3 regions of the Formosa agariphila KMM 3901 genome follow, and region 3 is predicted to be linked to each of the others. Evidence: riboswitches for the same ligand, from Rfam matches in the RefSeq annotation. Region 3 holds a riboswitch; each other region holds the start of a gene.
The links. Region 3 has a riboswitch for cobalamin ahead of BN863_RS06415 (ribonucleotide-diphosphate reductase subunit beta). Riboswitches for the same ligand answer to the same signal wherever they lie in the genome.
Positions count from the first base shown of each region.

Region 1: another riboswitch for cobalamin. It lies ahead of BN863_RS10240 (TonB-dependent receptor plug domain-containing protein); the one in region 3 lies ahead of BN863_RS06415 (ribonucleotide-diphosphate reductase subunit beta).
Region 2: another riboswitch for cobalamin. It lies ahead of BN863_RS03980 (TonB-dependent receptor plug domain-containing protein); the one in region 3 lies ahead of BN863_RS06415 (ribonucleotide-diphosphate reductase subunit beta).

Region 1 covers NZ_HG315671.1:2,375,113-2,379,379, forward strand. Annotated here, with positions in the region: gene BN863_RS10230 (FecCD family ABC transporter permease) at 1-762, opposite strand, end outside; gene BN863_RS10235 (ABC transporter substrate-binding protein) at 763-1,917, opposite strand; cobalamin riboswitch at 2,230-2,442, shown strand; gene BN863_RS10240 (TonB-dependent receptor plug domain-containing protein) at 2,473-4,267, shown strand, end outside.
Region 2 covers NZ_HG315671.1:917,862-922,128, reverse strand. Annotated here, with positions in the region: gene BN863_RS03980 (TonB-dependent receptor plug domain-containing protein) at 1-1,578, opposite strand, end outside; cobalamin riboswitch at 1,688-1,877, opposite strand; gene BN863_RS03975 (WD40/YVTN/BNR-like repeat-containing protein) at 2,268-3,308, opposite strand; gene BN863_RS03970 (RsmB/NOP family class I SAM-dependent RNA methyltransferase) at 3,371-4,267, shown strand, end outside.
Region 3 covers NZ_HG315671.1:1,512,830-1,517,096, reverse strand. Annotated here, with positions in the region: gene BN863_RS06430 (chondroitinase-B domain-containing protein) at 1-347, opposite strand, end outside; gene BN863_RS06425 (glutaminase) at 548-1,483, opposite strand; gene BN863_RS06420 (LytR/AlgR family response regulator transcription factor) at 1,768-2,187, shown strand; cobalamin riboswitch at 2,320-2,507, shown strand; gene BN863_RS06415 (ribonucleotide-diphosphate reductase subunit beta) at 2,740-4,014, shown strand; gene BN863_RS06410 (ribonucleoside-diphosphate reductase subunit alpha) at 4,018-4,267, shown strand, end outside.

The DNA.
Region 1 (4,267 bases), 860 kb from region 3:
CAACAAACTCGTGGCTAAAATAATAAACAGTCGGCTTTGTTTTAAATTCAATCCTAGACTTTTCGCATAATTATCGCCTAATAATAACGTGTTTAATGCTTTTATAGATCCCAAACTCAATAATAATCCTACGCTATAAATTGCTCCAAAAACAGTTAATTCTTGCCATGATAAATTCCCTAAACTACCAAAGCCCCAGAAGACATAACGTTGTAATTGTTCTGCAGAACTGAAATAAGATAAGACGCCCACTATGGCACCTGTTATACTTGCAAACATAAGTCCGATGATTAAAATCGACATGGTATCTCGTACCCGTGACGATACAATTAACACCGCCAATAACACCATAAAACTCCCTAAACTTGCGGCAATAACCACACTCCATTTAGACGTTAATAAAGCAGCACATGTTCCACCAAAAAGCCCAGAACCTAAAATCACTAAAGCCACTCCTAAACTCGCCCCTGAACTAATACCAAGAACAAATGGTCCTGCCAACGGATTACGAAATAACGTTTGCATTAAAAGTCCAGATATTCCTAAACCCGAACCAACTAATATGGCTGAAATGGCTTTTGGTAATCTATAATTTAGAATGATGTAACGCCAAGATTCGTTACTTGACGTACCAAAAATACTATGAAAAACATCTCGTAACGGAATAGACACAGATCCCAAACTGATATTAATAAAAAAACTACAAAACAGTAGAAGAATTAAGACTATAAACGCGTTTCTATATGTCTGTGAATTTGGCAATTAATTTAGCTTTTTAAAGAAGAACAATTCATGATCTTGAAGCAGTTCTGGATGACAAATTTTAATTAAATCTTTTAAAACCAAATCTGGTCTAGACTGTCCCAACTCATAATACAACACCCCGCCTGTGGCGCCTTTTGTATTAGACATGGTATAGATGTTTTGCTGCTTAAACGCATCAAATTTGGTGTAGTGTACATTGGCGTCTACCAAATCGTTTAAACTTGAATATATAGAAGGATTAATCCAAATATCAGCCATTTTAGCCTTGTTAAATACGGTTTCAAAATTTAAAGCTAAACTTCCTGAGCCTTGTGTGTTTTTCCAAAGAAAATTAGCATTTGCATCTTTTAAAAGTTGTGCTTCAGGACTCGTTCCATTTGGCATATACCAAACATCTTTATACATAGCTCCGCTAAAAACACTTGGTTTTTCTGTTACATTTTCGGCTAAGGTTTTGGCTTTTAAATATTCAGATTCAATATCGTTATAAACCTTATAGGCTTTAGCTTCTTTATTAAATAGTACACCAAATAATTTTATCCATTCTGCTTTGGCTAAAGGCGAAGCTTCTACCCAATCTCCATTAAAAATCACAGGTATATTGGCATTCTTAATCATCTCTAAAGACCGGTTACTACCATCTACACCAAATGCAATTACAGCATCGGGATGTAATTCTAAAAGTACTTCTGTATTTATCCCTTCGTTTTTACCCAGTTCACGAATATCTTTGCTTTCAATTCTTTTTCTTATGTTTTCTGAAGACACATATTGTGTACCCGGAAACCCTATTAAGGTACATGCCACATCTAACAATTCTAAACTTGGTAAATGGGTTGTAGATGTCACCACAACACGCTCTAATGGCACAGAAATTACAGCATCAAAATCATCAGAGTTTAAAGACGCTTTATTAGGGTTTGTCTTATCGACTAATGCATATTTAAATGTTTTTTCTGCTTTGGGCCACGGACTATAAATTTCAAGAATTTTATAATTTTCGAACGTTTTCACAGAAAACCCTTTTGCATGTTTTAATACCAGTTCTATACTATGTTCTTCAGGTATTTCCACCGATTTAGTGTCGTTTTTACAACTAAAAGCGAGCACAAAAAAGACGATAATAAAATATTTTAACTGAAAAGAATTCATTTAATTAATCTTTAAAATGAGCGATTTATAACTGATAAAAATAATAATTACTAATTTATTTAACAGTAAAAACACTTCAAATGTAAGCATATAAAATCTAGACAAATTAAAATAAATGATTTTTTAATTAAATTAATTTGGCTTAACCACTCGTATACTTCACATAGCTCTACCTCTTATTTTTGAATAATTAAAACTTACTTCACTCAAAATAACATTCAAAAGTTCATATCAATAAGGTCTTTAAATTTTTGAAAAAAACTACCCTACAAATAAACTAGGTTTAGCATACTGAATATTAATAAATGTCTTATTTTTGAATCGAATTTTGGTTCATATCATGTAACGTGATGGATTAAATGGGAATTGAGTGTAAATCTCAAACTGTTCCCGCAACTGTAATCTTAGTTTTGCTTTGCAAAATGCTTGTTATTAAAACTTCAATACACCACTGGTTTCAATTAAAACTGGGAAGGTAAATAACAAGACGAAAGTCAGGAGACCTGCCAAATTCAGCATAAATAACTGACTTTCGGGCAAAAGGTCTTAAGATATATGAAACAAAAACTAATCCTATTTTTTTTATTTTTCGTGTGTGTTCCTACGGTACTCCTTGCACAAAACGATTCTATCCAGAAATTAGATGAAGTTTTAATTACCACCGATAGCCAACTAAAACTGTTTAGTGACACCCAATCTGTGTTACAGCTAAATGATAGCGTGTTACGCGTCAATCAGCCACTACTAACGTCCTTGTTAAACTACAACACTCCAATTTATTTTAAGGAAAACGGATTAGGTATGGTCTCCTCACCTGCTTTTCGGGGTACGACTGCTCAACAAACCGCTGTAGTTTGGAATGGCATTAATATCAATTCGCAGCTGAATGGACAAACCGATTTTAATACCATAAACACCTCTAGTTTTAATAATGTTAGTGTGCGTAGTGGCGGTGGCAGTGTCATTTACGGCAGCGGTGCTATAGGTGGCAGTATTCATTTAAATAATAGGTTCAATTATTCTGAAGGTTTTCAAAACAGCTTACTGACTAACTACGGAAGTTTTAATACGTTTCTGCTAGATTATAAAGCCAATGTTACAGTAAACCGATTGAGCGCTAATATTGGAATCAGTAGAAATAGCTCTGATAATGATTACGATTTTGTGAATTCTGATGATTACAACCATAACGGAAATTATTACAACACGAGTCTCACCGCTAATCTGAGTTACCGACTTAACCCAAAACATCTACTAAATTTTTACAGTTATGTGTTTGATGGCGAACGGCATTTGTCCTTAATTCTGCCTACAGAAACGCCCACTAAATATAAAGACTTTAACACACGACAATTAATCGAATGGCAGAGCTTTTACAATACAATTACCACCAAATTAAAACTCGCCTATTTAAGTGAAAACTATAAATACTTCGGAAATATAAACACCGATACTTATACATTTGGATCTGCTGAAACGGTTATCGCAAAATACGATGTGACCTACGTCCCTACAGATAATGTTACTGTAAACGGAATTATAGACTATACCCAAAATAATGCTGAAGGGTCTAGTATAGCAAACGAAAAGCGACATATTGGTAGCTCGAACCTGCTTTTTAAACATCAATTAAATTCGTGGTTTTTATATGAAATGGGAATCAGACAAGAGGTGACTAATACCTATAACAGTCCGTTTCTATATAATGTAGGCTTACAATTTCAAGTTGCCAAGCCGTACACCATTACAGTTAACGGTTCTAAAAACTTCAGAATTCCTACGTTTAATGATTTGTATTGGGAAGGTAGCGGAAATCCTGATTTAGCTCCAGAAACGGCCTATCAAGCAGAAATCGGGAATCATTTACAGTTTAAAAACGCTAATATATCTCTAACAGCTTATTATAATGACATTAGTGATATGATTCGTTGGGTACCAAATGGCAGTTTATGGCGACCTATTAATACAGACCATGTTATGACTTATGGCCTAGAAGCCTTGGCAGGTTATAAACATGATTTTGGAGAACATCACATCTCCGTTAACGGAACCTATGCGTATACCGTTTCTGAAAATAAGGACACCAAAAAGCAACTTATTTATGTGCCTTACCACAAAGCAACAGCTAGTTTAGGATACAACTATAAAAAGATTTCCGCCGTATACCAATGGTTAGCCGTAGGCAGTGTTTTTACCACAACCGATAATTTGTCTAGATATGAATTAGATGCCTATCAGGTTTCAAATATAGGGATAGATTATGCTATTTGTAACACACTAACGCTTGGCGGAAAAGTAAACAACCTTTGGAATGTTAATTACCAAAGTGTAGAAAACAGGTTTATGCCCG
Region 2 (4,267 bases), 590 kb from region 3:
TGTTTCCACTCGACCGAGGTTTAGCATAGTCCATCGAAATAAATTAGCTCCTGGAACAGCTACAATTTTATCGGTTACCCAAACCTTATAGACATCGGCTTGGACTTCAAAAAACGAATTTTGTTTTGTATGTTGATACGATAAGCCGAAATCGATTTGCTCGGAATATTCTGGACTTAAAAACGTGTTCCCTACAAATGTGTAATACAAATCATTAAAGGTTGGCATCCTGAAAATATTTTTATAAAATGCACGTAATCTGAATTCTGAATTCTGAAAAGGTTGCACATTAACAAGCACTGAAGGTGTGAATTTTTGAAGATCATCGGCCGAATCGTAAGCTTCAACGGTTTCATTTACAGTTGTGCTTAATACACTTAGCTGAACATTGAAACGTTTAAAATGAAAGTTACTAGCTAGTGCATTTAACATAGAAAACCGTTTAGGATATGCAAAACGATAGAGGTTTGCATCGAGGGTGCTTTCTTCAAAATCTGATGCGAGCGACACTTCCCAAAACGGCTTCAGTTTAACCGTATTTATAATAGAAGTATAATATTTTTTCTGATGATACCTGTTGTCTAATACACCTTCTAGAGATACAATTTCGGGATTGACATAACGTGTGTGATCATCTGCATATTTACCTCTAACAACAAAGAAGTAAGAATCGTTAACCTGATGTTTAAACTCGCCTTGAATAAAATTACTTTGATCCCACAAACGCTGCGACCTATTGAATCGATTGGCTACAATGGCACCTGGCAAGCCACGTTCAGAATCGAAATGATAGTATTTTACATGCCAACTCGTTTTATCAGACGGATTTCCATATAGCGTCGTTTCTACACGATACGAAGTTATATCTGCATTTTGTCTAACCGCTGTCGTATCGTAACTCCCATTACTGTATCTAAATTTATATTCGCCATCTGCAGACACCATTTCGGCACTTACTCGAGCAGCAATTTTATCGGATAATTTATAATCGAAAGCAAACGAAGGATTAACCAATCCGAAAGAACCTGTTTTGAACGTCACATCTGCTTCGTACTTTTTTTCAGGACTAAAATCTGGAGTTTTAGATTTTAAATAAATACTATTTGCAGACGCATAAGCATTTGCCGATTGGTCTAAATCTGTACGTTGCCCTTGGTACAAGCTTACTTGTTCCATGTTGCTTAAAGAATATTTACCCAAATCGACTTGACCATTTTGAGCATTTCCAAGACGGACGCCGTCGTAAAACACGCCAGTATGTTGCGATCCCATACTACGAATATTTACGGTTTTAATACCACCAACACCGCCATAATCTTTAAGTTGTACACCACTAAAAAACCGAATGGCATCGGCAACATTTAAGCTGTTTAATCGGGTTAAAGTTTCTCCATCTAAAGTTTGTACTGGTGCAGGAGATTCATGTTTTTTATGCTGTGTAATATTATATTTTAACACAACTTCTTTCAGCGAAGTTGCAGCAACACTATCTTGTTCTTGTGCAAAAACAGATACCGAACTTAAACACGTGATACACGTAATTAAAATAAAATTATATAACGATTTTGAAAACCTCACCTCAATTAATTTATTGCAGTCGAGGGTAGACTAACCACATTAAAACATGGCTACTCCTAAAGAGAAGAATGATAAGATTCTAATCCCAGCTTTTATCCCCGAAAGCTATTTGAATTAATAAAAAATGGCAGGTCTTCTGACTTACTCCTTTCACCTGGCCTTCCCCTTCTATTGAAAAGTGACCATAAATTAGGTTTCCGTTATGAGCTTACAGCTGCGGGACAGTTTCGGATTCACACCGAATTCTCTTTTAATGTTAGTGTTAAAAAAACACAACAACCATTTCCCTTTATACTTTTAAAAGCGCAAATTTAGTTAAATAATTAAAACTTAACGCATCTATATTTGTGCTTCATATTATTAAAATTATTCCTAAACTAACTTTCTATCATTTATTTTTTAATGAAAGATTTCCTTTAAAAGCAGAGCAAAATTAAGTTGAATCCATATAATAAAAGATGACTAAAATCATATCTCATTATAAAAACCTATCTTAAATTCTTTTCACCTATTTATTAGCCTTTACAGATGGAAAAGTGGATATGTTTTACACTAAAATTACGAAGATTGAATCTGGTATGCATACCATTGCAGGAGTTGTATTTATAATAACAGGTGTATATTATGTTTCTATTTGTATAAGTAGTATATAAATTTGTAGCGCAGAAAACACTAATTAAAAGTTTGAATTATTCTGTAAAAACGAGCTTCGAAATTCGCCCTTTTCCTGCAGCATAGGCAATAGAATCATTTAAAAAACGAATAGTGTAGAAAGATTCCTCACTAATTTGTTTCCAAGATTCTCCATGGTCATTCGACATTGAAATACCATTAAAACCAACTGCAACTAAACTTTCAGCATTACGATTCGGCATATATTGCACGCAACTCTTGTAACCTGGCTCTTCACCGTCTGCAACCAGCAGCCATGTTTTTCCACCATCGACAGTTTTCATTTTATTGTTGGTATTTACATCGGGTTTGGTGTAATCTCCACCAATAGCAAAGCCATTTAATTCATCGTAAAAATCGATAGAATAAACACCTTGAGTTGCTTCTGTGTTCTGCATTGGCGTTTCAATTGTAATCCAAGTTTCACCTTTATTTTCAGAATAATAAATAGTTCCGCTAGTAGTTGCAATCCATGCTTTATCTTCTAACACTTTAATATTGGTGTTACTCGCAGCAAACGCGCCTTCACCTTCGATGGCTTTAGGTAAGTTCTCGCAAGGTAACTTCGCCCAGGTTTCGCCGCCGTCTCGAGTAATAATTATAGACAAACAACCATTAACACTATCGCCTACCGCAATACCTTCTTTATCGTTCCAAAACGTCATAGCGTCGTAAAACACCTCTTCGCCTTCTTCTTTATAAACGCGTTTCATGCTTCCATCGTCTCCTGTTTTATATAATAATGCAGGACTTTCAATACTCAACATAAAAAAATCGGTAGATGTATGTGCAACGGCTCTAAAATGTAACGGCACAGAATCGTGAAGTTGCTTTGATGTTGCCACTTGCTCCTTTTTTGGAAAATATAATCCGTAAGTTCCTTTATCTGCAGCAAAAGCTAGGGTGCCATCGCCCATAAGTTCAATGGCACGTATGCTTAAAGAGTCATTATAAACATCCTGAATTTCAACAGATTTGTAAATTTTTGAAGGTTTTTGAACATCTTGTTTACAAGAACTGATTAAAACAAAAAGTAAAAGGCTCGCTATTAGTCGCATTTATTAAAATTTTGGCTAAAAATAATTAATTAAACTTACCTTTGTGGCCTTAAATACACAAAATGCGATTACATAGAAATTTATGCTTTGCGGTAGTAGACGGATTAATGCTCATTTTTAATGAAGGAGTTTATGCCGACAAAGTTGTTCAACAATTATTAAAACGCGACAAACGCTGGGGAAGTCGTGACCGTGGCTTTGTAGCCGAAACAACTTACGAGATTGTTCGCTGGAAACGCCTATATGCTGAAATAGCAGAAGTAAAAGAGCCTTACGATAGAGATAATATTTGGAGAATATTTGCCGTATGGGCAACACTGAAAGGTATTAAGTTACCAGACTGGTCTTATTTTGAAAAAACACCGACACGTAAAATTAAAGGACGTTTTGATGAATTGTCTAAAATTAGAAAATTCAAAGAATCGATTCCCGATTGGATGGACGAAATTGGTGCTAAAGAATTAGGTGAGGAACTTTGGACTAAAGAGATTGCTGCTTTAAACCAACAAGCCGATGTTGTGCTTAGAACAAACACCTTAAAAATAACTAAAGACAAGTTACAAGCCGACCTTTTTGATGTCGACATCGAAACGGAATTTATTAAAGGCTATCCTGATGCGCTTAAATTAAAAGAGCGTGCCAATGTTTTTACAACAGAATCTTTTAAAAACGGTCATTTTGAAGTGCAAGATGCATCGTCTCAATTGGTTGCTAAATATTTAGAGGTTGAACCTGGAATGCGTGTTATAGACACTTGTGCTGGTGCAGGTGGAAAAACATTACACTTGGCATCTTTAATGGAAAACAAAGGACAAATTATTGCTTTAGATATTTATGCGCATAAATTGCATGAATTAAAACGTCGTGCAAAACGCGATGGTGCTCATAATATTGAACAACGTCCTATAGAATCGACTAAAGTTATTAAGAAATTATACGATAAAGCCGACCGTGTGCTA
Region 3 (4,267 bases):
ATAATGGTGCTTTTAGGTGTAAACCCATTTCTGAAGTATAATCCAGAAACTTCTAAATATTCTCCAGATAATCTAAGTCTAGATTGTCCTTCAATAAATACTTTACCTGGTGTTTCGGCTTCCAAAACAATAGGCTGGGCTTCTGTACCTACTCCTTTAAATTTAATAATAATGTCTGTCCATACACCGTTAGCCATTACTAAATGGTCTCCTGGTTTTGCAGCTTTAATGGCTTGGTCTAATTCTTTCGCATTGTTTACAATTGTCTTTCCTGCTTGTGCGTTAGCATGAACTGTAAATAAAACTGAAAGAATTAAAATTGAAATCGTACTTTTAATTTTGTTCATTTGTTTTTAGATTAAATTGGTTAACCAATTTGGTGAACCAAAAGTACGAATTTAAACACTCCTATTCAAAAGGAAACTATGAAAATTATCTTAATAATGACTGTTTAAGCTTAAAAACAAATAAAATTACAGACGAATTGCGTATTAGATCTTAAATTAAATATATAGACTGGAGAACTTACGTAATGTAGACGTGTAAATTAAAATATAGATTGTTTAGATTCTGTAGTAAAAGCTTCTAGAAATTTCATGCCTTTATAAGAATTCCCTTTTTTATTCAGTTTAGGACTCCACACAGCAATAGCGTAACGATCGGGATGTACCGCAACGATACCGCCACCAACTCCACTTTTTCCTGGCAAACCCACTCTAAAAGCAAATTCTCCAGATTCGTCGTAAAATCCACAGGTTTGCATGAGTGCATTTATACGTTTAGATTGCTGTTCTGTTAATATAGGATGTTGGTCAGAAATTCTGCAACCGTTGTTGGCTAGAAATAAAAATAATTGAGACAGTTCCATACAGTTCATTTCTAAAGAACATAGATTAAAATAAAAATCTAACACATCTTCAGGTTCATTTTTAATATTTCCTAAAGATTTAATATAGTTACATAACGCGATATTTCTATACCCAACTTTCTTTTCTGAGGCAGCAATCTTACTTGAATAGTCTATTTCTGGCTGATTGGCAATATCTCTTACAAATGCTAAAAATTCTTCTTTAGGATGTTCCAGTTCACTCAATAAGATATCAGATATAACTAATGCTCCAGCATTAATAAACGGATTTCTAGGGATACCATTTTCAGCTTCCAACTGCACAAGTGAATTAAACGCATTTCCTGAAGGCTCTACATCGACACGTTCCCATATTTTTTTACCTAAAATTTTATAAGCCATAATTAAAGACAATACTTTGGCAATACTTTGAATTGAGAATTTATCGTAACAGTTACCCACTCCAAAATTAGAATGATCCATAGTAGAAATGTGCACACCAAAATTTTTAGAGTCAATCCGCGCTAATTCTGGAATATAGGAAGCGAGTTCTCCTTTATCTTCTATATCCTTAACGTCTTTATAAATATTCTGAACTACCGCTTTAAAATTCACCTCTTCTTGTATTAAATGCATACCGCTTATTATGATCCATAATCTTTTGCTAATGTAAGAAATAGAATCGGGAAAGGGAATCTGCTATCTTTTTACTTTTTGTTCACATTACAAAAGGCCCTTCGTTAAAAATTTAAAATATGATATTCAATCTTACTGCTAGTTTTTTAAAAAACGCTGTATACTCATTCTACCAATTACAATCTAATTACTCCCATCGGCACTAAGATTTACACAACATATAAAAAGACAAACTGGAACTTATTAATTATACATTACTTTTATTCAAAATTGTCCACACTACCATGATTAATGCAATTCTTATTGATTATGAATTTAATGCTCTTACAAACCTAAAATGGGAAATTGAACTTTTTTGTCCCGAGGTTAACATCTGTGACATGTTCTCTAATCCTTTAGAATCAATTTCTGCCATAAACAAATTAAAGCCAGACTGTGTCTTTTTAGATATAGAAACGCCTAAAGAAGAATTACTTCCTTTTTTAAACCAACTTAATTTTAAAGGTTTCGATTTAGTTATTACCACGACTTATACGCATTACGCGTCTAATATTTTTAATAAAAACTCGTTAGAACATATATTAAAACCAATAGATAGTGATGAGTTTATAAAAGTAATTGGTAAAATAAAAAAGCATAAAAACGATAAAAATTTAGGTCACACATTACAACAAACCATCATACACTTGTTACAACAAAAGTAAAGGTAACTCAGTCTTTACATACTCTTTGTAATCTACTAATTGAATAAACTAAAACGGTTATCACACTATTTTTTAAAATTGTCAATAAGTTATGATAAGTTAATTATTAAAACTTGTTTATAGTAGATAAATTTGCATCCAATTATTAATGGTTATTAAGTTTAACAACTTGATATTAAAAGGGAATTCGGTGAAAATCCGGAACTGTCCCGCAGCTGTATGCTCAACAAACGAAACCCAATAATGGTCACTGTTTAATAGAATGGGAAGGCCGGGTTAACAGAGTAAGTCAGAAGACCTGCCATTTAACATTAATTCAATGTGCTTTCGGGGATTGAAGCAAGAATTAGAAGATTACTATGGTCATTTATGTCTAGTTATCATATCTACTTCTATCTTCTTTTCCAAAATTATTACAGCACCGAATAAATTTAGGATTAACAACTCATGGTTTAAAATCTGAAGAATAAGTTTCATGCCTGTATCTAAAGCTATTTTAGAGTTCAAGACATTGGTTATTTAAGATTATTAAATCTACTTAATATGGTAAACATGGAAATAATTCAAATTATTAAAAGAAATTTTAAGTCAAAACCTTTTGACCTTCAGAAAATTACAGCTGCCGTTACAAAAGCAATGCAAGCCGTTAACCATGGTACAAGTGATGATGCCGAATTAATAGCAAAAAATGTATATGCCGAGCTTTTAGAGCGTCGCGATCAAGACAAAGATTACGTACCTACTGTAGAAGAAGTACAAGATATTGTCGAGAAAAAACTAATGCATAGTGAGTTTGTAGATGTTGCCAAAGCGTATATCATTTATAGAAACAACCAAACGCAAAGTAGAAAAAGTAATATTTTCGAAAAACGTATCAATTTAAAACCTTACGAGTACCCTCAACTATACGAATATGTACCAGCTATTCGTCATTCCTACTGGATTCATACCGAATTTAATTTCACAAGTGACATCCAAGATTTTAAATCGGCTTTAACACCTGTAGAACAAAGTGCTATTAAAAACACCATGCTTGCTATATCTCAAATAGAAGTGGCTGTTAAAACGTTTTGGGGTGATATTTATCACCGTATGCCTAAGCCAGAAATAGGATCTGTAGGTGCTACATTTGCAGAAAGTGAAGTAAGACATCACGATGCCTATTCTCACTTATTAGAAATTTTAGGATTAAATAGTGAGTTCGAAAAATTAAAGAAGAAGCCTGCAATAATGAAGCGTGTCCAGTATTTAGAGACGGCTTTAAAAAATGCAAAAAGCGAAAATAACGAAGAGTATGCAGAATCTGTATTATTATTCTCTTTGTTTATAGAACATGTGTCTTTATTCTCTCAGTTCCTTATCATAATGGCTTTTAACAAGCATAAAAACATGCTTAAAGGAATTTCGAATGTTGTAGAAGCAACCTCTAAAGAAGAACAAATTCATGGCGATTTTGGTATCGACCTTATCAATATCATTAAAGACGAACACCCAGAATGGTTTAACGATACGTATAAGATTATGATTCAGCAACTATGTGAAGAAGCGTATAGTTCTGAAAGTAAAATTATAGATTGGATTTTCGAAAAAGGTGAATTAGATTTTATTCCGAAAGCGGTAATAAACGAATTCATTAAAAATCGATTTAATAACTCTTTAGAGAGTATTGGAATTAATAAAATATTTGAAATTGATCAGAAATTATTAGCTCAAACGGAATGGTTTGATGACGAAATAATTGGAACAAAACATGGAGACTTCTTTGTTAAACGTTCAATAAATTACAGTAAAAGAGCCCAAAGTATAACTAGCGACGACTTATTTTAAAAAATGGAAAACAACACTTACAATCAAGACCCTGTTACAACAACATCAGAAAAAAATAATGCTCAAAATTTAGTCGATGCTAGGCACGCGGCATTACACACTAAAAACGGTACCATAGAAAATGATTCCTTTGGGTGGTTAAACGAAAATAGCCGTAAATTTTTAGAATCGGGATACCTTACAGAAGGTGTAAATCCAGAAGAGCGTATTAGAGAAATTGCAGATTGCGCGCAAGACATTTTAAAAATGCCTG